2 linked regions of the Colwellia sp. M166 genome follow. The protein of the gene in region 1 binds, or shares a complex with, the protein of each later gene. Links are inferred from orthologs where the notes say so. Each region holds a gene or a part of one and is shown in the gene's direction. Other genes may lie near its edges. The genes, in order: FGD67_RS10145 and pabB.

The links.
Region 2: the proteins of FGD67_RS10145 (region 1) and pabB are in contact, whole or in part, in a solved structure (PDB 8RP0), measured with the Escherichia coli proteins. The link is inferred for Colwellia sp. M166 from one-to-one orthologs.

What each region holds. Positions count from the first base shown.
Region 1 is NZ_CP040755.1:2,225,544-2,238,163, forward strand. Bases 2,707-5,560 are described here. They hold FGD67_RS10145 (aminodeoxychorismate/anthranilate synthase component II), read left to right. Parts: upstream 2,707-3,760; coding sequence 3,761-4,360; downstream 4,361-5,560. Other genes in these bases: FGD67_RS10140 (alginate export family protein), read left to right, coding at 2,707-3,529; FGD67_RS10150 (HDOD domain-containing protein), read left to right, coding at 4,537-5,560. In the rest of the region: FGD67_RS10125 (5-oxoprolinase subunit PxpA), read left to right, coding at 1-158; FGD67_RS10130 (allophanate hydrolase subunit 1), read left to right, coding at 136-903; FGD67_RS10135 (biotin-dependent carboxyltransferase family protein), read left to right, coding at 900-1,928; more of FGD67_RS10140, read left to right, coding at 2,327-2,706; more of FGD67_RS10150, read left to right, coding at 5,561-5,682; FGD67_RS10155 (aspartate aminotransferase family protein), read left to right, coding at 6,019-7,233; astA (arginine N-succinyltransferase), read left to right, coding at 7,303-8,319; astD (succinylglutamate-semialdehyde dehydrogenase), read left to right, coding at 8,401-9,873; FGD67_RS10170 (DUF1338 domain-containing protein), read left to right, coding at 10,100-10,897; FGD67_RS10175 (DUF3802 family protein), read left to right, coding at 11,086-11,439; FGD67_RS10180 (single-stranded DNA-binding protein), read left to right, coding at 11,551-12,204; FGD67_RS10185 (hypothetical protein), read left to right, coding at 12,230-12,620. UniProt on the Escherichia coli protein: Part of a heterodimeric complex that catalyzes the two-step biosynthesis of 4-amino-4-deoxychorismate (ADC), a precursor of p-aminobenzoate (PABA) and tetrahydrofolate.
Region 2 is NZ_CP040755.1:3,847,741-3,860,340, reverse strand. What follows is about bases 4,436-7,269. They hold pabB (aminodeoxychorismate synthase component I), read left to right. Parts: upstream 4,436-5,036; coding sequence 5,037-6,503; downstream 6,504-7,269. Other genes in these bases: FGD67_RS17415 (L-serine ammonia-lyase), read left to right, coding at 7,255-7,269; FGD67_RS17420 (CoA pyrophosphatase), read left to right, coding at 6,545-7,114; FGD67_RS17430 (fumarate hydratase), read right to left, coding at 4,436-4,868. In the rest of the region: FGD67_RS17440 (hypothetical protein), read left to right, coding at 1-654; FGD67_RS17435 (S9 family peptidase), read right to left, coding at 1,058-3,094; more of FGD67_RS17430, read right to left, coding at 3,342-4,435; more of FGD67_RS17415, read left to right, coding at 7,270-8,631; HTH-type transcriptional regulator CysB, read right to left, coding at 8,732-9,706; FGD67_RS17405 (hypothetical protein), read left to right, coding at 9,971-10,735; FGD67_RS17400 (ribosome recycling factor family protein), read left to right, coding at 10,792-11,172; topA (type I DNA topoisomerase), read right to left, coding at 12,364-12,600. UniProt on the Escherichia coli protein: Part of a heterodimeric complex that catalyzes the two-step biosynthesis of 4-amino-4-deoxychorismate (ADC), a precursor of p-aminobenzoate (PABA) and tetrahydrofolate.

The sequences.
Region 1 (12,620 bases):
GTCAGGATATACTGCAACAAAAACCGCTGCTGAGTATTAATCAACAGCCCTTGCAACTTCACATTGATGCTTTATGTGTACACGGCGACACACCAAATGCTTTTGCCATGATTAAAGCTTTGCGAGCGACCCTCAATGCAGAAAATAAGCCCAAATAGAATGGCCAATAAGCCAAAGAACAACACGTACTTTCAAGCAAACTTTAGCCTTGATATTGTCGCAGAAAACGCCTTACTGCTCAGTTGGCAAAGCAAAATTAGCATTGCACAACATAATGAAATCATTACCTTGCAAACACTGATTGAGCAGCAGCTCGGTACATACGTCATCGAAACCGTCGCCAGCTATCATTGCTTGATGATTTATTTTCGTCATCAAATGATCACAAGTACTGAAATTACTGAGCAAATTAAACAACTTGCTAAACGTCATCAACAACCAGTACAGCTAACCGATAATAACCTGTCCGTTGATTGTATTAAGATACCAGTTTACTACGATATCGAGCAACAATGGGATTTAGCTGAAGTGGCACACCGTTGCAACATGTCGAACGACGAAGTGATCAAACAGCATAGCAGCACTATTTATCGTGGCTTTGCCTTAGGCTTTACGCCGGGATTTTGTTATTTAGCTAGCTTGCCCGACATGTTACATTTATCTCGAAAGTCATCACCGCGCACCCAAGTTCCCAAAGGTGCTGTGGCTATTGCCGAGCAACAAACAGCGGTTTATCCGAATCAAAGCCCTGGTGGTTGGCATATTATTGGCCAAACCCCCTTACCTATGTATAACACGAGCAACGGCCAATTTAATGCCACCATCAATGTCGGACAAAATGTAGAATTTTATGCTATTTCAAAAGCTGAATTTATTGCTATGCAACAAGGCTTATCAGCATGAGTCAGCATTATCTCGAAATTATTAATATCAATGGCCAGGCGAGTATTCAAGATTTGGGGCGTTTAAATGCTCAACACTTGGGCTTTAGTGCCAGTGGCGCGGCTGATGAGTTTGCGTTTCTGACTGCTAATCAACTTATTGCAGATTATCACAGTATTACCGAGTCTGATCAGCGCCAACGTAACTGTGCGGCAATAGAAATTACCTTAGGACAAATAAGTTTTCGAGCCAATGCCACTTGTGTAATCGCCATAACTGGCGCTAACTGCAAGGCTAAAATCAATGATATCGCGATAAAAAATTGGCGATGCTATCAATTAAAAACCAATGACATGATTACTTTTGCCATGCCAGAACATGGCTTACATAGTTATTTGGCGGTCGCAGGCGGCTTTACTTGCCAAGTAGAACAACAGCCCTGGTTAGGCAGCTTTGCTCAAACCCAGAATGAAATGGCACTAGGCTTTACCGGTACGCCATTAATAACGAGTAGTAAATTATACTTTTCAGCACCAGCAAGCAACTTAACAAGACCAGTAGTGCCAGTAAAAGCCAATAAGCCAACAAGCTCACCAACACGCTTCTATGCTCGACACAGGCTGACATTAAGGTTAATGCCCAGTGTACTATTTTTACAAATGAGCATTGAACAGCAACAGCGCTTTTTAGCCCGCGAGTATATTATTTCAGCCGATAGTAACCGTATGGGCTATCGACTTCAGAGCAAACCTGAGCAAGTACGCTTGTTTGATCAAAAAATACTGGCCGAATCCTTACGCAGCCGTTGCCTATTGTCGATGCCCGTGACTTACGGCATGATCCAGCTTCCAGCCAACGAACAACCGATCATCTTAATGAAAGAGCGACAAACCATGGGCGGCTATCCGGTACTGGGCAGTGTCATGCAAACCGACTTATTTCGCTTAAGCCAAATGCGTCCTGGTGAAAAAGTCAATTTCACCCTAATTAATCACCAACAAGCGCAACAACAGTTACACGCGTTTTATCGCAAATTTAGCCTCTGACTAAGCTAGTTCTCATAGTAAACAGGAACAATTGACCCGATGGATCGCTAAAAAAACAGCGCTTTGTTGTTCCAGATCAGTTTAGCGACATTATTCAGCTAATTTTTGCTTTTTGTGTTTCTCATTCGACCGGAGTAATGCTAATTTTAGCGCATTAAAAAGTTACTCATTTTTTAAACAGTTTGGCAATTTGAACTTTTACCATCATCTGAGCACCCACTCTGATGAAAACTCAAACACGTCCTGCGTAACTTATTGTAAATAAATAAAATATTGTTTGTTTTGACAAATAAAAATGATTAAAAAATGCCTTAAAACAAGCCGATATTTTGACTGATTCTTACTATGGTTGATTAAAAATAAACTCTCTCAAAGTTTAAAACACTAAGGTTGATATTATGAAAAATAACATAAAGTACACTTCTCTAGCTTTACTCTCAGCTTCACTTTTAAGTGCGCCATTAGCATTTGCAGAAGAAACATCTGTGGCATCAGGCGTTAAAAAAGCACTTTCAGAAAGCACGGTAAAACTTAGCTTCCGCGCTCGTTACGAAGGTGTTGATCAAGATGGCATTGAAGACAACGCAAGTGCACTAACATTAAAAAGCCGTATCACGGCAAATACTGGCAGCTTTAAAGGCGTATCTGTAGGTGTTGAAGTTGATAATATTGCTGACTTCATCGATGACTATAACAATACCCGCAACGGTGAAACAAATTATCCAGTAGTTGCTGATCCCGCAGGTACTGATGTAAACCAATTTTTCTTAAAATATAGCGCAGATAACTTTTCAGCCACCGCTGGTCGTCAACGTATTCTGCACAACGACCTACGTTTTGTTGGTGGTGTAGGCTGGAGACAAAATGAACAAACTTTCGACGGCTACCGCTTTCAAGCAAGTCCGACTGAGTCATTTTCAGCAGATTACAGTTATGTATACAATGTAAACCGCATTTTTGGCCCTGATGGTGATAACGCTGACTTAGAAGGCCAGTTCCATTTATTGAACACGCTCTACACGATCAACAAAGATCACAAAATCAATGCTTATGCTTACTTACTTGATTTTGATACCGTCGCGTCTTTTTCAACCGATACTTACGGTGTAAGCTACCAAGGTAACTTTGGCCCAGTAATGGTTAAAGCGGCTTACGCAACACAAAGTGACGCAGGTGATAACGCAACTGATTTTAGTGCTGATTACTACAATTTTGAGGTCGGTACAAAAGTTAGTACAGTAACCTTATTAGCTGGTATTGAGTCTTTAGGTAGTGATAACGGTGTTGGCTTCTCCACTCCATTAGCAACATTACACAAATTCCAAGGTTTTGCCGATAAGTTCTTAGGCACTCCAGGTCAAGGTATTGAAGATGTTTACTTGACCGCAAAAACAAAAGTAAGCGACATCAAACTTTCTGCCACATATCACGATTTTTCTTCTGATGTTGATAGTATTGATTATGGTTCAGAGATCGACGTTGCAGCAGCATACACAATCAACAAAAACTACAATATCCTAGTTAAATTTTCTAGTTACAGTGCTGATGACCATGCCAGCGACACAGACAAACTTTGGCTACAACTTTCAGCTAATTTCTAAGCTTTCTCGCTCAGCTTAAGTTAGCGCTCACTAACTATTTAAACAAGATAAAAAAGGGTTTAAGCCGTAATATTTAAACCCTTTTCATTTCTGTTAAACCAATTTAACATCGAGTTCCGCTGCTTTATTAATCAACAATATTGCCTATCCCACCGCTAGGGGTAGAATGGCTGTAGATAAAAGCTTAGAATAGCGCCCGCTTTCAGGTCTGAAATCTATGTAGGTGCTTTTTTGTTATTAATGATCGACAATTATGATTCTTTTACTTTTAACTTGGTGCATTATTTTCAAGCACTTGGTCAAGAAGTCATGGTAGTCAGAAATGATGAAATCAGTATCGATGCGATAACTGAACTCGCACCACAGTATATTGTTATATCTCCCGGCCCTAGTGATCCTAATGCCGCAGGTATTTCCTTAGCAATTATTGAAAAATTTAAAGGCCTGATCCCAGTATTAGGTGTATGTCTTGGCCATCAATGTATTGCCCAACATTTCGGTGCTAAAATTATTAAAGCCAAAAAAGTGATGCATGGAAAAACCAGTAGCATTTCACATAATAAACAAGGGCTATTTAAAGCATTAAAACAGCCCTTAACGGTGACTCGCTACCATTCATTAATTGTTGCTCCGGACACCCTACCTGATGAATTGACCGTGACCGCTTGGTTATCAAGCAATGATCAGATAGAGATTATGGCTTTACAACACAAGTATTTGCCACTTGCTAGCGTACAGTTTCATCCTGAATCAATTTTAACTGAGCAAGGTCAGCAGTTATTACAAAACTTTATTGATCAGTATTCCAATCTAATAGATGATAATATTTAGGATAAAGCTTATTTAAGCGCTATTATCATGTCGAGTTAAATATTGAGCTATTACAAGTTCGGCTAGTTGTCTAAAGCTTGCTCATAACAGCCTCTAATGAAATAGAGCCATAGGTCGATAACTTAGCTAGCGACAAAAACTATAAACTGATCACCGTTACTAATAATGAAGTGCTGATGCAAATATTTGAAGATAATAAACTTGTTTCCCCTATCTATAATCGAGCACTCAGCTTAGCGATTAGTAAAGACTTTGCTGAGCAAAAAAATGGCAAAGTTAGTTTTGCTAAGCATCAAAATAGCGAACAATTTAACCGCCGACGTGAATTACTTGCTGTAGAAGAAGAAACCAATAAAAATAAAATTATTCAGGCGCATGGGCACGAACATTTTAAAGCTCAAGTCATGAGCAAATTTTTTTCTCAAGTTGTTAAGCAAGTGAATAAAGAATTCAACAATAAAGAACATCTCTACATGAACGTGCTAAAAATAGAAGATGCGGCTCCTTCTATTATGGAGATATTATCGGTAAAGGCAGCAAGCATCAATCGCATTGCTCCTTTAGTCAAAGCATTACCTTGGCTATGTATTGAATTAATTAACTTAGTTAATAAACCGCAATACCGTAAACGCTCAGACGTGCAAGTCACCGAGCCTAACTTAGCACTAAGCTATGTTGGTTTAGATAATCTAAAATTAGTCATGCCAACTTTTATGCTTAAGCATTGGCTGCCTAACAATACCGCTCCTTTTCCATTAATGAAACGCAAGCTTTGGAATGATAGTTTATCGATCGCTCTAGCAGCACAGCTATTAGCGAAAAAACAAGGCTTAGATGAATTTGCCGCCTTTGCTGCAGGCATGCTAAGTAATTTAGGTTTGTTAGCCGTTACTCGCAGTTTTTTAAACACTTATACTGAGCTTTATAATGAAGAATTACGTGAGGCTTACGACAGTAAAGATAAAAAGCTTCATGACATTTTACTTGAATTAGAAGCGTCACCTCAGTTACTGCTCGAACAGCTAGTGGAGCGCAGCAGTAAAGTGGCTGCAGATATGGTCGAGCTAATGCGCTTTGATCGTTTACAAATTACCGAGGCTGTGTTTGATCTGGCCTATGCCGTTAATATTAGCCACATGTGCCCTATTGCGAAAGTAGTCACTAAAGCTAAAGCCTATGTCGCCTTTAGGAGTTTAGCCAAAGAAGAGCTTATTAATACTGAAGAAGCTAAAATACTACTAAGCGCGGGGCAATTAACCACAAAGGATATAGCCCTGCTGAAAAAAAGCGACATTGACCATATAAAATTAAATTTTAATTAAATTATTTTTGATTAATTATGAAATATTGCCAGCAATTGCTGACCCTCATACTATACATAAAGCGCTAGCAGCCAACCCTAACCTGAAAAAACACTCGAAAGATAGTTATGCAAAAATAATGAATAAAAACGGCTAAGCCTTTGCTTTACAAGGGGTACAGCGCATATTGACAAGACAGAGTCTGTTTTTTCTGTCATAATCCCTGCCTATTTTTTAGTTAGTCCGGTGTTGAGATTGCACTTCGCTAATTAATTCATTTAGTTTCTTTAAGTTTTAGCTTATAAAACTAATACACAACTATTGATTACAATATCCTAACTATAAGAGGAATTTACAATGTCTAATCACTTCCCGGTAGATCGTGCGTTATTTGATGATGTTATGGTACCTAACTATGCGCCATCTGCAGTTATCCCTGTTCGCGGTCAAGGTTCACGTGTTTGGGATCAACAAGATCGTGAATTTATCGATTTTGCTGGTGGCATTGCCGTGAATTGTTTAGGACATTGTCACCCAGCATTAGTCGGTGCGTTAACAGAACAAGCCAACAAAATCTGGCATTTATCAAATGTTATGACTAATGAGCCAGCACTGCGCTTAGCAAAAAAATTAACTGACAACACATTCGCTGATAAAGTTTATTTTGCTAACTCAGGTGCAGAATCAAACGAAGCAGCATTGAAATTAGCGCGTCGTTGGGCACTTGAAAACTTTGGTGCAGAAAAGTCACAAATCATCGCCTTTAAACAAGGTTTCCACGGTCGTACATTTTTCACCGTTACTGTTGGTGGTCAAACGGCTTATTCAGATGGTTTTGGTCCTAAGCCTGGTAATATCGATCACGCAGAATATAACAACTTAGACAGCCTTAAAGCGCTTATTTCAGACAAAACTTGTGCTGTTGTGATGGAACCATTACAAGGTGAAGGCGGTATTATTTCACCTACCGACGAGTTTGCTAAAGGTGTTCGTGAACTTTGTAATGAACATAACGCTTTGTTAATTTTTGATGAAGTGCAAACTGGTGTTGGCCGTTTAGGCGAATTATATGCATACATGGGCTTAGGTGTTACACCTGACATTTTAACCACAGCAAAGGCATTAGGTGGCGGCTTCCCTATTGGCGCTATGATCACCACAACAGATATTGCTAAGCACCTTAAAATTGGTACACACGGCAGCACTTACGGCGGTAACCCATTAGCTTGTGCTGTAGCTGAAGCGGCATTTGATACGGTTAATACCCCAGAAGTGTTAAACGGTGTTAAGGCAAAAGCTCAGCTTTATATTGATGGCTTAAATGCTATCAATGCAAAACATAATGTTTTTAGTGAAATTCGTGGTAAAGGCTTATTGATTGGTGCGGTATTAACTGACGCTTACCAAGGTAGAGCAAAAGACTTTTTAAATGCAGCAATGGATGAAGGTGTTATGACACTTGTTGCCGGTGCTAACATTATACGTTTTGCCCCTTCATTAGTAATCCCTAATGAAGATATCGCTGAAGGTTTAGCACGTTTTGAAAAAGCCGTAGCTAAACTAGCTAAGTAAGTCATTCATTATTATAGCGTTCAAATACTTAGCACCTTAAGTATTTGAACGTCTCATTGAGAGTTTTCTATGATTATTATACGCCCTATTCAAAACAGTGATTATGATGCACTTCATCGCATCGCTGTGGAGTCAGGACACGGTTTTACATCACTACCGGTCAACGAAGAATTGCTCAGAAAACGCATTTCTCACGCTGAGATTTCTTTCCAAAGTTCAGTTACTGAACCAGGTAATGAAGGTTACCTATTTGTAATGGAAGATACCGAAACCGGCGCCGTTGTTGGCACAAGTGGTATTGAAGCCGCAGTTGGTCTAGACGATGCATTTTATCATTACCACTTAGGTAAAGTTGTGCACAGCTCTCGTGAGCTTAATATCTATAATACCGTTGAAACATTATCCTTATGTAATGACTATACGGGTGCTTCTGAAATTTGTACTCTATTTCTTAGCGAAAGTCATCGTAAAAACCGTAACGGACGCTTCTTGTCACGTTTTCGCTTTCTATTTATGGCAGAGCATAGTGAACGTTTCTCGGAAACGGTTATTGCCGAAATGCGCGGTGTTTCAGACGAAGATGGTTCATCACCATTTTGGAAATGGTTAGAGGATAATTTTTTCTCACTTGATTTTCCAACAGCAGATTACCTTACCGGTATCGGTAAAAAAGTTTTTATCGCTGAATTAATGCCCAAATATCCAATTTACGTTAATTTGTTGAGCCCAGAAGCACAACAAGTGATCAATAAAGTGCATCCAAAAACAGTACCTGCACTGCGGTTACTTGAAGCTGAAGGTTTCTCGCGCCGTGGTTATGTTGATATTTTTGACGGTGGCCCAACAGTAGAAACACAAACAGCATCAGTAAAAACAGTACGTCAAAGCCAGAAATGCCAAGTACTGATTGGCGATGTGACTAATGATAATAAATATATTATTTGTAATAGCAAAGTAGCTGACTTTAGAGCAACACAAGCACCGGTGCTATTACGTGAAACCGCCAATCAAGTCGTTATTTCACAAGCCGTTGCAGATGCGCTAATAGTCAAAGAAGGAGACTGGGTACGCCTAGTTGCCAATTAATCACTTAGCCGTTATTTAGCTAATTATCGAACGCAGTTAATTATTACACTCATGAGCGATACGCGCGCAGAGGAATCTAGAATGTCACACAATATACAACTTATTAATGGTCAATGGTCAGTAGGTTTAGGTCATGAAATTTTTTCAAAAAATCCGGCTAAAAATGAAGTGATTTGGCAGGGTAATACTGCCTCTCCAGCACAAGTTGACGAAGCTGTGCTGGCTGCCCGTGCCGCATTCGACACTTGGTCTAATATGCCAATTGAAGATCGTATTGCTATCACGGTTAAGTTTGCTGAATTACTGACTGAACACAAAGAAGCATTCGCGACAACTATCGCACTTGAAACCGGTAAACCTATCTGGGAAACCCGCACTGAAGTAGGTGCCATGGTTGGTAAAATCGCTATTTCTGTACGTGCTAATGAAGAGCGTACCGGCACTGTTGAAAACCCTATGCCAGGTGCAAAAGCCTTTATTCGTCACAAACCACACGGTGTTGTTGCGGTATATGGCCCTTATAACTTCCCTGGTCACTTGCCAAATGGTCATATTGTTCCGGCACTTATTGCAGGTAACACTGTGGTATTCAAACCAAGTGAATTAACACCTATGGTTGCTGAAGAAACCTTAAAACTATGGCTAAAAGCTGGCCTTCCAGCTGGCGTTATTAACATGGTACAAGGTGAAGTTGAAACAGGTAAAGCATTAGCAAGTCATCGACAAATTGACGGTTTATTCTTTACCGGTAGCTCAACGACAGGTCATTTTTTACATGAGCAATTTGGTGGTCAACCGGGTAAGATTTTAGCATTAGAAATGGGCGGTAATAACCCATTAATCGTAAAAGATGTCACGGATATCGATGCGGTAGTGCATGACATTTTACAATCGGCTTTTATTACTACTGGCCAACGTTGTACTTGTGCTCGTCGTTTATTTATTGAAGCTGGTGAACAAGGCGACGCTATCTTAGCAAAATTAGTTGCTAGCACTGAAGCGATTAAAATTGGTTATTTTGATGATGAAGAACAACCATTTATCGGTTCAATGATCTCTGAAAAAGCCGCTTTAGGTTTAGTCGCAGCACAACAGCAATTGTTAGACCTTGGCGCAGAGTCAATTGTAATGATGAAGCACCTTGAAGTAGGCACTGGCTTTATTTCTCCTGGTATTGTTGATGTAACAAACATCTCTGAAATGCCAGATGATGAGCATTTCGGTCCATTATTAAAAGTCTACCGTTACACTGATTTTGATGCTGCAATTAACGAAGCAAATAATACTTCATTTGGTTTATCAGCTGGTTTATTGAGTGACAGCGAAGACTTGTATAATCATTTCTTCCGCCGTATTCGCGCCGGTATTGTCAACTGGAATAAGCCAATTACCGGTGCCAGCAGTGCCGCACCATTTGGCGGTATTGGTGCCAGTGGTAACCACAGAGCGAGTGCGTTTTATGCCGCTGATTACTGTGCCTACCCTGTTGCGTCAGTAGAAGCTGAAAAAGTAGCATTACCAGCAACATTAAGCCCTGGTTTAACGATTAAGTAATTAATTAATTTTAATGAAACTTTATTGCCCATTAAAAAAAGCTGGGATCCGTCCCAGCTTTTTTAAAAACATCGATCAAATATAGTCACTTATTCTGAGTGGTTATCAAGCATGCTGTCCTAAATATTCTTTAATATCCTATTGAAGTAGTAATAAATAGCCTCAGATACCACTCAGTCGACTTGAGATATCAACACTATTTTATTTATGCATTTAGGAATTTAACATGACTGCGGTGAAAAATTTATTTAACAACATTTGGCAAAACTATTTAGCAGTAACGCCTTCAGCTGACAAAGTACACCAACTTTTAAGCACAGGTGACGATTTAATCAACGATCATGTTGCTTACCGTACCTTCAACATTGCCAAGGTCAATATTGAAAAGATCTCTGCACACCTGCTTAACTTAGGTTACAAAGAGTGTGGTGAATACCACTTCGAAGCAAAAAAACTCTACGCTAAGCACTTTGAGCATGCTAATACAAACTTACCGAAAGTATTTATTAGTGAACTATTAGTAGAAAAATTTTCGCCACGTGTACAAGCAATCATAGAAAAAATGGTCGCGGGTATCGACGAAACAGATATTAACCTTGAAAGCTTTTTGTATTCAGGTACTCATTGGCAAGTGAGTCACCAAGAATACTTAGACTTACTGAGTGAAAGTGAATATGCAGCATGGGTTGCGGCATGGGGCTACCGTGCTAACCATTTCACCGTCAGCATTAACCATTTAGCAAATTACGACTCGATTGAGGCTGTTAATGAAGCGGTTAAAGCTGGCGGCTTTAAGTTAAATACCACTGGCGGCGAAATTAAAGGTGATGAAGGCGTAAAATTAGAGCAATCATCCACTATGGCTGATCATGTATTAGTTGAGTTCTCTGATAAAACCCTTGCTATTCCTAGCTGTTTCTACGAGTTTGCCAAGCGCTACCCGATGGAAAACGGCGAGCTTTACACAGGTTTTGTTGCAGCTTCTGCTGATAAAATTTTTGAAAGCACTAACGCTGCGGCGTAATTTAACTGGCACCTATGTTTGTTATAAATAGGTGCCAATTTCCATCTTAAGAACCTTTCGCCCTGAAATTTCTCGTACAAAAACATTAATATTTACACTCTCAACATTCAATAACAACTTTGCCACTTGATCATCACCTTATTTTATGAGTAAAGTAAGCCTATGATAAAAATTAAGTAGATGAACCAATGGTTACCGATACCGAAGGTTATATTCACATCATTGAATATTTAACTGCTCACTTAAGCTTATTTGAAAACAGCTCGAATATCGATAATAATAACAGCTCGGTATTAGCAGTAATCGAGCAAGAAATGAGCGAACAAATTATTAGCTTATGCAATCAAAATGAAACGCTAACATTTAATCAGCGCAATACGATTATTCGAGAAATTGATGCCATTGTCTATGATCTACAAGAAATATTGTCTGGCGTAATGAATAACTCTGTCACGAGTGAACAAGTAGCGTTTATTAAAGAATTTGCGATTTTGATTAAAAATTTATTTGATACCGAAATACACAGTCAGTTTTTACTTTAGTCATTGATTAGCTTTAAAAATAGTCCTATTACTGCGTATCATTATTAACTATCATCGCTTATGCTTGATTAACGCACTCATCATTTACCTCATCGAATCACAAGTTGCCTTATGTTATCTGAACAACCGCAAAACCATTTATGTACTGTTACCCTGTTAGGTAATCTCGTTAGTAAGCCTGATATTCGCTATCAAGCTAACCCCGTTGTAGCTTTTGCAGAATTTACTTTAGCAACACATAGTCGCTGGTTTGACAAAACCAGTAATCAATTTAAAGAATGGACTAGTTATCATACGGTAAAAGTTATTGGCGAAATTGTTGAACGCGCACTTATTCATGCCGGTAAAGGCGATATCATCTTAGTGCAGGGTTACTTAATTAATAGTAGAAAAAATAATCGCGAAATAATACATGCCACATACGCACAAACCTTTCCGAAAGGTTATGCACAATCAATTAATCAAATCCATTGTAGTGGCAATATAGTGTCAGAAATTAAGCTTATTACCACCGAGAATAATAAAGAACTAACGGAAGTTATGCTTGAATCGAAACAGCATATATTTTCCGCCATCACACAGCAAAGTTATGTGGTAACCATACAACGACCTATTCATGTTTGGGGTAAACAAGCACTTTACCTTGCAGAGCATGGCAAAATAAATGATCAAATAATAGTTGACGGAAAATTGAGCTATCTTAATAATAAGAATAAAAACCAATTTATCGATGCACATCAAGCGGTGCTATTAGCTAAGCACTAACACTAATTTAAGGAAGCACTACTATATGGAAAAGAAAAACGGGCTTAAGATGATTAAGCTGTATTTTATTTACACATTAGTAGTCCTTTTTAGTCTCGTTATTAACGCAGCAGAACAAGACAGCAATGAGCTGGAGCTATCAACCATAGCTGACCTAAGTCATGTGGCACTAAAAAACGATAACTGGCATACAGTGTTGCCGATACCGGGAAATAATGAGCACTATTTTATCGCTACCAGTACCGGCAATGTTTATCAAATTAATCAGCATGATATCTCTCCATCTCCTTTCTTCGAACTAAAATCTGCACTAAATACCACTGAGAACATCACCTTAACAGCCATTACTCTCGATCCAAATTTTAACTACCGCGAGCGTGATGGCTATCACACTTTCTATACCGCCCATACTGAGC
Region 2 (12,600 bases), 1.6 Mb from region 1 along the record:
TTTCTCCCGACAGGTTATCTCATTGAAACTGTTAGACTTAATGATGATCATAGTGCGATTGATCTGGTTATTTATGACCGAGAAGAAACTGTTTCACCATGGAACGACGGTATATTAAGCATACAAAAAGACATTTATACCAGTAACGGTGGTCAAGAGTATATTTGTATCAATAACGAGTCTGCATCATTCACCGAAGATGGCGTAAAGTACCAGTTATCAAACAGCAGTCCGTATAGCATCACGGCTGATTTTGAGACTTGTAATAGCCAAGGTTTCGACAACTCGGACAGAAAATATTACGCGATCACTTATCAAGTGTCGAATATCAGCTACGATGCTAATTTTACTATCTATGACGATTTAGCTGAATTTGATACCTTGAGTCACTGGAAGTCATTAGCAGATAAAACGAACGACCTTGATAGCACAGAATTAATCACTCACCTAAAACAACTACCTTATCTGTTTGATGATGAAGTAACCGTAGAGGTTACTGACTGGCATAAACGAATTACTGATGATAGTAAAGCAACCCGAGTGCAAACAGATAAGTACTCTAGTGGTCTTTGGGAACGTCTTACATACAGTGAAGATTATACCTATATTAAGGAATGTAGTACTGATGGCGTTGACTGGCAGGAGTGTAATTAGATTAATTAACGCCATAGAAACTAAAAATTTATGGCTTATTGATAAATATGCCTTATTGAACGTTACTCATTAAGTGTAGTTGCATACTAGTATCAGCACTACACTGACTAACCAGTAAAGCGCTCTTTTATATAGCTGATATTGCAGCCTAGCACCATAATGAAACACCATAATGAAACACCATAAGGCATAATAAATGGGCTAGTACTGCTTATTCAAGACATAAAAAACGGCAATGCTTGCAATAGCATTACCGTTTTTTTACCTTACAAGCTCTTCATTTAACACCAAGTCTATTAACTTTGTTCGCTGAGAGGGAAACTTAGTAGAATTGGTATAAGATTAATGCAGAGTTTAGTAGTCATAACGGTGCTATATGCACCGCCCCCCGTGATAAGATATTTTACTTAGTATACTTTTTCATCCAGTTAAACACTTCTTGATACCATACTTTCAAGTTATCCGGATTGCGAATATGATGATCTTCATCTGGAAACATCACCAAACGACTTGGAATGCTTTGACGTTGTAAAGCGGTAAACGCTCCTAAGCTTTGCGCGTAAGGTACACGATAATCTAGCTCACCTTGAATGACTAACATCGGCGTTTGCCAGTTTTTAACTAAAGCCGCAGGGTTAAATTTATTATAGTCTTCACTACCTTGCCAAACGGGGCCGCCCATATCGTGTTCAGGGAACCAAAGCTCTTCTGTTGAGCCGTAAAAGCTTGGCATATCATACAAACCAGCATGATTAACAATACATTTAAAACCATCAGACCAATTACCTTGGATCCAGTTCATCATGTAACCACCATACGATGCTCCGAGTGCGCAAGCGTTATCAGCATCCATCCAAGGTTCTTGACTGGTGATATCAGCAAGGCCTTTTTGTAAGTCTTCTAGTGGCTTTCCGCCCCAATCACGCGCGATTGAATCGGTAAATTGTTGTCCATAACCAATGGAGCCATGAAAATCGATCATCACAACAGCATAGCCTTGCGCCGCCCATAACTGTGCATTCCAACGATAATGAAACATATTACCGAAACTGCCTTGTGGTCCACCATGCACTAAAAAAGCAATAGGGTATTTGTTACCCTCTTGGAAGTTTGCTGGCTTTAACCAGTAACCATGTACCTCTTCATCGTTCCAGCCTTTAAAATTGAACTGTTCAAACTCTGAAAGTGAAATATTACTCAGTTTATCGGCATTGACTTGCGTTAGCTGCTTTAACTGCTGACCGTCACGGTCAATGGCGAAGATATCGGTTGGCGCATCAAGCGCGTGACGAGTAAAAAACACTTTCTCTGCTGATACAGCTATTTTCCCTGCCGTGCCATCATTATATACGCGACGAACATCACCAAACTCTGGGTTTATTTCAAAAATGCTTTTTTGACCCATATCATTGGCGGTAACATACAAAGTACGGTTATCATCAGCAAAAACTAACTCGCTCACCGAGCGATCCCACTGTTTGGCAACAGCACGCGTTTTACCGGTTTTTCCATCACGGATCATCACCGTAAACTTATCTGATTCATAGCCAGGCACCGACATGGCTTTATAGGCTAAATAACGACCATTAGGAGAATAAACCGGTTTTGCATCCCAAGCGGTATTTTCTTCGGTAATATTAGTGAGTTCTTTAGTGGTTAAATCGACTTCAAAAATATCGAAGTTAGTATTCCACGCTTGTTTTTTGCTTGGCAGCTTTGCTGAAAAGCTTAAGCTTTTACCGTCAGGATGAAAACTCACCTCACCTGCGCCGGCAATATCGCCCTGCCATGAAGGTATTAAATCAGTCGCTTGTGTAAACGCACCACTGTCATTTTTTTCTGCCACAAATAAATGTGACTTATAAGCGCTATTCCATGTATCCCAGTGACGAATCATTAATTGCTCGTACACTCTAATATTATGCTTTTTCTTGGCGTCAGTAGCTTTGGCATCAAGCGTACACTGCATAGTTTCACAGCCCGGCATAACCGTTAGCTCAACGGCAAAACGTTTACCATCATTAGACATTTGAAAACCGTTAATATCAAGAGGCAACGCTGATACTTGCTGAGCTTCACCACCGCTCAGTGGTAATTGCCATATTTGTGAGCTACCACTGCGCGCAGAAAGAAAATAAATACTTTTTCCATCTTGTGCGTACATGACATTGCTTTCACCACTTGAGTTGCTGGTCAGCTGCTGCGCCTTATTTGAATTTACGTTTTGCAAATAAAGGTGGTTATCTGTAGAGCGAATGCCTTTTTTTAGGCGATATATAAAGCTGTCACCTTGCGGAGAAACGACAAAATCATGAATTTGATTAAACTCTGTTAATGCCGTGACATCTAACACCTTTGACTCGACTGTGCTCGCAGCACTTGTCGCACTGGCAAAGGCCAACGTAGTAAGCGTTGCCATGCTGCCTATTTTTTTATTCATAACATCCTACTTTTGTTTATATGCTTTTATTAATATTTTTACTATACATTCTGAACATACACGCGCTTTCACATCGACATATAAGGATATATTAATGCGTGATGCCATGGGTGGCAAGGAACGACCATGTGACCGCGACATACCGTACATCCTGTACATACACGCTCTTTCACATCCATGTGACCGCGACATACCGTACATCCTGTACATAAAAAAACGCCCGGATGGGCGTTTTAATAACAGTGAATTACTCGCCTTTTAATTTACTATCGAGTTCTGCAATCTTCGCTTGCCAGATAGCAGGCCCAGTAACATGTGCTGATTCACCTAAGCTATCAACGGCAACCGTAACGGGCATATCTTCGACAACGAATTCGTAAATCGCTTCCATACCCATATCTTCAAAAGCCACAACTTTGGCTTTTTTAATGGCTTTAGACACTAAGTATGCCGCGCCACCGACGGCCATTAAATAAACTGACTTATGATTTTTAATGCACTCAACCGTTTCAGGGCCACGTTCAGCTTTACCGATAGTACCTAATAAACCTGTTTTCGATAGCATCATTTCAGTAAATTTATCCATACGTGTTGCTGTTGTTGGTCCAGCTGGGCCTACAGCTTCATCACCAATAGCATCAACAGGACCTACGTAGTAAATAAATTTGTCAGTAAAGTCTACCGGTAATTCTTCACCTGCGGCTAGCATATCCTGAATACGTTTATGCGCAGCATCGCGACCAGTTAAAATTGTGCCACTTAACAGTACCGTTTCACCTGTTTTCCATGAACTAACATCAGCTTTTGATAATTCATCAACATTAACACGACGCACATTTTCACCAACTTCCCAAGTAATCTCAGGCCAATCTTCAAGTTTTGGCGGCGTTAAATCAGCAGAGCCTGAGCCATCAAGATGGAAATGCACATGACGAGTCGCAGCACAATTTGGGATCATCACTACGGGTTTTGAAGCGGCGTGGGTTGGTACTGAATTAATTTTAATATCAACCACCGTGGTTAAACCACCTAGACCTTGCGCACCGATACCTAGCTTATTAACACGGTCATAGATTTCTAAACGTAACTCTTCTTCTGCACTTTCAGGGCCTCGGTCAATCAGATCCTGAATATTGACGGGATCCATCAAACTTTCTTTTGCTAATACGCCTGCTTTTTCAGCCGTACCACCAATGCCTATACCTAACATGCCTGGTGGACACCAGCCTGCACCCATTGTTGGTAAGGTTTTCACCACCCAATCAGCAATAGAGTCACTTGGATTTAGCATGGCCATTTTAGATTTGTTTTCGCTTCCGCCGCCTTTAGCAGCAATCATCACTTCAATGTGATCGCCAGGCACCATATCAATATGAACTACTGACGGTGTATTATCTTTGGTATTAATTCGCTTGCCAGCAGGATCAGCAACAATTGACGCGCGTAATGGATTATCAGGGTTTAAATATGCACGACGCGTACCTTCGTCTACCATTTGTTGCACCGTCATGTCAGTCTTATCCCACTGCACAGCCATACCAATTTTGACAAAACAGGTAACAATACCCGTATCTTGGCAAATTGGACGTTTACCGTGTGCCGACATACGCGAATTAATCAGAATTTGCGCAATAGCGTCTTTCGCCGCCTGGCTTTCTTCTTTGTGATAAGCCTTTTCAAGTGCTTGAATAAAATCTAACGGATGATAGAAGGAAATATATTGTAGCGCGTCTGCAACGCTTTCGATTAGGTCTTGCTGTTTTATAATAGCCATAACGGTCTCTTTTTTTATCAATTGGGCGAGAGATAAGTTGAAAGTTATAAATTTGCCGATATCATACATCGGTTGTTAAATCCCTACCAGTATCAAATGGTCTAATATAGTGACCCAGATACAGAGACCTTGACTTAATTTCTATCGATTAAATAGTGTGAGAATACTTTGCCAACAAATTCCAGAAGACGACTGTCCGCACAATTACTGCAATTAGACACGCCATATGATAGCCAAAGCTTATTCTCGCTTATTGCTGAGCAGCCTTGGGCAATGTGGTTAGATTCTTGTGAGAGTACGCATATTGATAGCCGTTATGACATTATGGTCTGGCAACCCAGTATTACGTTAACCACCTTGGGTGATACCACTAGCGTTAAACATATGCGCGATAACAGCCAATATCAAAGTAATGAAGACCCACTGTTACTCTTAAAGCAACAGCAAAAAGCTTGTTTTGAGGATGTTGATATTGCCCCTTGTGCATTACCCTTCAAAGGTGGCGCGGTTGGCTATTTCGCTTACGATTTAGGTAAACGTTTTGAGGTTATCAAGCAGCAAACGCATAAAGATATCGCCATTCCTGAAATGGCCATTGGCATTTACCAACACGCGGTTATTTGTGATCGAAAATTACAACAATACTGGTTACTATGTTTTGATGAACACAGAGCATCATTTATTGACTTTTTTAATCATGCGTTAACAAAAAAATCGTCACAAGCCACTGTCGCTAATGATTTAAATTTAGAAACAAGTACCGGAGCAACAAAAAATTTCAAATTAACCACACCATGGCAATCTAATATGCCACAGGCACAATATCGTGAAAAATTTCAACAAGTGCATGATTATTTATTGTCTGGCGATTGCTATCAAATTAATTTAGCTCAACGTTTTAGCGCACAATATAGTGGTTGTGAATATCAGGCTTATTGTGCCTTGAGAGCCGAAAACAAAGCGCCTTTTTCTGCTTTTTTGCGTTTTGATGATAGTGCGATCTTGAGTATTTCACCTGAACGTTTTCTGCAAAAAGTCGGCAATAAAATACAAAGTAAGCCGATTAAAGGCACCCGACCTCGCAGTCAAGACCCCGTGACAGATCAGGCCAATGCCAATGAATTACGACAAGCGAGTAAAGATAGAGCAGAGAACTTAATGATTGTTGATCTGCTGCGTAACGATATTAGCCGCGTGTGTGTACCAGGTTCAGTAACTGTGCCAGCATTATTTGCCATTGAAAGCTTTCCAGCCGTGCACCACTTAGTCAGTACCGTTGAAGGAGAGATAGCAGCACAATACGATGGTAGTGATTTATTGCGTGCGGCGTTTCCTGGAGGCTCCATCACTGGCGCGCCAAAAATTAGAGCCATGGATATTATTGAAGAATTAGAACCAAACCAACGAAGTGTCTATTGTGGCTCTATCGGTTACTTATCTGCTTGCGGTAATATGGATACCAGTATCACCATCAGAACCTTAGTTTGTCACAAGGAAAAAATACACTGTTGGGCGGGTGGTGGCCTCGTTGCTGATTCAAACGTTGACAGCGAGTATCAAGAAACTTACGATAAAGTGAATAAAATCTTACCGGTATTAAGCAAGCTAAACGCAACTAAAATATCTAACAGTTGATCTAGCACTTAGCCTTTGACAAATAACTTTTGAAGGTATGTATGACTAAAGAAGAATTTATACAGCGCTTTCAAATGCGAGCTTTACCTGCCTCTGTGCATAATTTTAGCTATCCGCAACAACTTAAAAGTGCCGCGGTATTGATCCCCATTATTAGCTATCAAAATCAGCTTGATGTTTTATTGACTAAGCGCGCAAGCCATCTTACCCATCACCCAGGACAAATCAGTTTTCCGGGCGGTAAAGCCGAGCCATTTGATAGTGACTTGACCGCCACGGCATTACGTGAAACTGAAGAGGAAATTGGTCTTCGAGCTCCTTTTATTAATGTCCTTGGCCAACTAAACCCTTACCAGACCATTTCAGGCTATGAAGTAACCCCCATTGTTGCTATCGTACCTAACAGTAAAAGTTATCAAATTGATGAAAATGAGGTTTCTGAAGTATTTCAAGTCCCTCTGACACATTTTTTACAACGTCAACACCATATTCAAGTGCCCTTTTACCACAAAGGCAAGCACCACAATGTCCATTTCATGCCTTATCAACAATATAATATTTGGGGAGCAACAGCCGCTATGTTGCATGACCTGAGTGTGTTGCTAAATTAATTTATACCTTGGTGAGTTACTGGCTATAATAATAGCGAAGTAAGTAATATTTTGTTTTGCATGCTGAAAGCTTTCAGCTACAATCACCGAACAAAATTTTACTTTCACCTACATTTAACAGTGTTTATTCAGGTTTTCTTATGATTAGTGTATTTGATATGTTTTCGATTGGAATTGGCCCTTCCAGTTCTCATACCGTTGGCCCGATGAAAGCTGCTAAGCTATTTGTTGAAAATCTTATAGCAGCAGGTAAATTAACCAACACAGATCGGGTTAAATGCGAGCTGTTTGGGTCACTAGGGCAAACAGGAATAGGTCATGGCACAGGTAAAGCTGTGATATTAGGGTTAACAGGGCAAAGTCCGGAAACAATCCCTGTTGACTCTATCGAATCAACCTTAGCTGAAGTTGTTGCCAGTGAAAAAATAAAACTTAATATGCAGCACCTTATCGCGTTTCCAAAGACGAACGCGATTATATATCATCGGAGGAAAACACTACCTGCGCATGCTAACGCTATGACCCTGTTTGCTTACTCTGATGACACAGTGATCTTCGAAGAAACCTACTACTCTATCGGTGGCGGATTTATTGTTAAAGATTGTGATTTTGAAAAAGAAAAAGATAAAGCTTTATCAACACATGCCAACATTGACCGGCCTCATCGCTTTACTAGCGCTGACGAATTATTGCAAATAGCCAATGAAAAAGGCTTGAGCATAAGTAGCATCATGATGGATAACGAAAAGTGTTTGCAAGCTGAAACAGATATCCGCTCTGGTTTGATAGATATATGGGAGGCAATGAAAGCCAGTATTGCTCGCGGCATAGTCACTGAAGGTATTTTGCCAGGCGGTTTAAAAGTCACCCGCAGAGCGCCCGCTTTACACCGAGCACTATCGGTTGAAAAAAGTAACGATCCGCTTTCAGCTATGGATTGGGTTAACTTATTTGCCTTAGCAGTAAATGAAGAGAACGCTGCCGGTAGCCGAGTCGTCACCGCGCCAACCAATGGTGCTGCTGGTATCCTGCCAGCGGTTTTATCTTACTATGATAAGTTTATTAAACCTGTCGATGAAGAAGACTGTATTCGTTACTTATTAACTGCCGCTGCTATTGGTATCTTATATAAAACTAACGCGACCATTTCAGGTGCCGAAGGTGGCTGCCAAGCAGAAGTAGGCGTTGCCTGTTCGATGGCTGCGGGGGCATTAACTGAAATTATGGGTGGCTCACCGGTACAAGTAGAGAACGCCGCAGAAATTGGTATGGAACATAACTTAGGTCTTACTTGTGACCCTGTCGGCGGTTTAGTGCAAGTACCTTGTATTGAGCGTAATGCCATGGGCTCAGTTAAAGCCATTAATGCTTCACGTTTAGCGTTACGCGGTACAGGCAAGCAGAAAGTGTCATTAGATAAAGTGATAAAAACTATGTGGGATACTGGTAATGACATGAAAACCAAATATAAAGAAACCTCTCGTGGCGGTTTAGCGGTTAATATTATTGAGTGTTAATAAGCTGTTACTCTGAATATTGTAAAAGCAAAAAGCCGTATTAAAATTAATACGGCTTTTTATTATCTGTTTGATAAAAGCTAGATGGAAGAAACTAAGACTAACGAATAGGTAATTTGATATTAGCGAACATTTCATCTATTTCAGCGTTGTTTTTCAATAAAATAGCTCTGGTAACCAAATCACGGTTTAAGTGCGGAGCGAAGCGTTCGATAAAATCAAACATATAGCCACGTAAGAAGGTGCCGCGTCTAAAGCCAATTTTAGTCGTGCTTGGGCTAAATAAATGGCTCGCATCAATAGTGACGAGATCATGATCAATTTTTGGATCCATCGCCATCGTCGCAATAACGCCAACACCGACGCCTAATCTGACATAGGTTTTAATCACATCAGCATCTGTCGCAGTAAAAGCAATCTTAGGCTCAACACCGACTTGATTAAAGGCTGCATCTAACTCTGAACGGCCAGTAAAACCAAAAACGTAAGTCACTAAAGAGTATTTCGCAATATCTTCAATAGTAATATTTTGTTTGCTCGCTAAAGGGTGATCGGCTTTAACAATAATACTACGGTTCCAGTGATAACAAGGTAACATCACTAAGTCGTTATAGAGGTGCAAAGACTCGGTGGCAATAGCAAAGTCAGCTTCACCTTTACTTGAGGCATCGCTAATTTGTGCAGGCGTCCCTTGATACATATGTAGCGATACTTTTGAATATTTCTTCATGAAGCCTTGAATAACTTCCGGTAAAGCATAACGCGCTTGCGTATGCGTGGTAGCAATACGTAACTTACCTTCATCGGGTTGCGTGTGTTCACGAGCAACGGCTTTAATTGCTTCAACCTTTGATAATATTTCTGTCGCTATGTTTATCACTTCATTGCCCGCGGACGTAACATGAGTGAGATGTTTGCCACTGCGGCCAAAAATTTGAATGCCCAGCTCATCTTCTAGCATTCGTACTTGTTTGCTAATACCAGGCTGTGAAGTAAAAAGACTTTCAGCGGTAGCGGAAACATTTAAGTTATTATTCAGTACTTCGACGATATAGCGGAGTTGTTGCAGCTTCATAATTATAATTCAGAGGTTTCTTATTCGAAAAATATATACTTATAATAACATTTATACCATATTAATTTTTGAATTGTGGGGAAATTAGCGACTAATTAACAATTTAAACGATTATTTTTACAGCAAAAATGTCATCTTTAGCTATTACATATCAGCAAATACATGAAAACTCGGAAAAGAAAACGCTTTATCCTTTGCTTCATCGAACAATTTTTGTAGACTGCTACATTAGCAATTAATATTTTTCATAATAGAGAATTAAACATGGGCATTATCATCGCTTTAATTATCGCTTTAATTATCATTGTCGTGGTAGTCAATGCAATACAACAGCATAAAGAAAAATTAGAACATGAAAAACGTGCTAGAGCAGCAAAGCAAAAAGCTATAATTGATGAAACAGAAGAATTACTGTTAAGTTTAGGTAATTTACCTAACAATCCGAGTTTAATAAAAATTCTCAATAACCGCAGTTTAAATGCCGCGAAATCTATGGCAAAAATATTGCCAGAAAACAAGTCTTTAGTTAAACGTGTGCAAGAAATGGAAGCGCGAGTAAATGCTAGTAATGATAACAATAGCCAAACAGCAAGTGAGCAAAGCTTTACTTTACCTGATAACGAACAACATTTAGTCGGCATTTTACAGTGTATAAAAAAATTACGTGCAACATTAAAGTCAGAGCAAACTAAAGGTAATTTAGATGCCCAAACCTTTACCCAAGAAGATCATAAATTAGCAGCAATGCAGCTAAAGATTGGCGTAGAAAGCCTGCAAAAACGTGGCATGATGGCTTATCAAAAAGAAATGTTAGGCTCTGCTAGACAGTACCTTGAAAAAGCATTACAAACCATATCAGAAAGCCCCGTTCAAACAGAGTACTGTACCAGTAAACGTGAAGAAGTCGAAAATATACTAGAAGACATTACTTCGTCACTAAAAAATACCAATGCAAAGGATGCGGCTAAAAAAGCTAAAGCGGAAGAAGATGATTTAGATTTATTATTTCAACCGAAGAAAAAATGGTAACCTAACCTCTAAACGACTAAACCAGCTGCAATGCTGGTTTTTAGTTTCTATAAGTAATGAAAACAGCCAAAAATAAAACACCCAATATTACCCTACCTGCTTTTTTACGTCGTGTACTAAAATCCTCCGTACTTAAATCTCTGATCCGCGAACAAGGTGGGGAGCTTAACCGTATTGGTCGTTCTCGCAATTGGCAACTCAACGCTAGCTTTGAACAAATAGAAGCAATAATAACGGCAATTGAGGCTAGTGAAGAGCAAAGTTGGCAGTGGTTGGTCACACACTTGTCTAAGCAACACAAAAACTTAAGCTTTGATATGTTGATCAGCATTGTGGACAAAAAGCCGGGGATAACCGTGTCTGAGCTCATGCTTCGCACTGACTGCACCATCGCTGAGGCACGAAGAGTGATAGATACACTAGAATTTGCTGATTAACCTCAGCTCGGGATAAGAATTAATTAAATTGAACTAAGTGCCCGTTCCACGATCCGATCTTTCGACCAAGAAAAAACAGAAAGATAATAAGGAACGGGCATGAATAAACTAGTTGAAATATTCTGTGATGTCGATGATTTTTGTCGCGTATTTATCCCACAATGGGAGAAACAATTAATTGCTGATGGAAGTATCAAGCGAAATCGTCCATGCCGTATGGCTATGAGTGAGATAATCACTATATTAATTGCTTTTCATACATCAAATCATCGCGACTTTAAAAATTATTATAAAGGTTATATTGCTAAGTTTTATCGTTCACATTTCCCTAGCTTATTGAGCTACACTCGATTTTTAGAAGTGATGCCTAAAGCGGTCGTTCCACTTTCTAGCTACTTTTCAATACTTAAAGGTGAGTCTACAGGTATTGAGTTTATTGACTCTACAAGCATAAAAGTATGCCATAACTTAAGAATTCCTAGACATAAAACATTTGACGGTATAGCCGAACGGGGCAAAGGAACAATGGGTTGGTTTTATGGGTTCAAACTACATTTAGTCACTAACTTTAGAGGTGAAATAGTTGAGGCTAAATTAACTACTGGCAATGTTCACGACACAAAGCCCGTATTAGCCTTAGCTAAAAACTTAAAAGGGAAGTTATATGCAGATAAAGGCTATATAAGCAAAAAAATTAACAGTTGGTTTGAAGGAAAAAGGAGTTGATTTGATAACAACCGTGCGCCGTAATATGAAAGCCAAAGCTATGTCGTTATGGGATAGAGCAATGTTATCTAGACGGTTTATTATTGAAACGATAAATGATCAATTGAAGAATATATCTCAAATAGAGCATTCGCGTCATCGTAGCCCTAATAGTTTTATGTTGAATTTACTGGCAGGTTTAGTGGCTTATTGCCTTAAAGAAAATAAGCCAACCCTTAATATTAGTGACGTAGAGAAGAATGCTATGGTTAGGGCTTAACCCGATCTGAGGTTGATTAATACTATTTAGACAACGTTACTCAGCTGCTTCCAACTCAATGTAATTTAATCGCTTGAAGATTATCAAACCGCTGCAGATAAACAATCGATATAACGCTAAGTTATTCTGAAACATTAGCAATAAAAAAAGCGCTCAAGAGCGCTTTTATTCTATCAACTTGCCCATACTAGAATGGGCAAGCTAAGTTAGGCTGACTTTTTTTCTTTCGGCTTTGCTTTTGGTTTCGCTTTAGCTTTTGCCTTAGGGGCTTTTTTCTTCGCTAACTCTTCGACCCACTTGCCTTCAATATATTTAGCATTCCAGCCAGTCGCTTTACCTTCAACTTCCGTCATTACATACTGTGATTTAGTTTTTCGGCTATAACGTACTACAGCAAGGTTACCCTCAGGATCTTCTGCTGGAGCATCGGCAAGATAATAGAA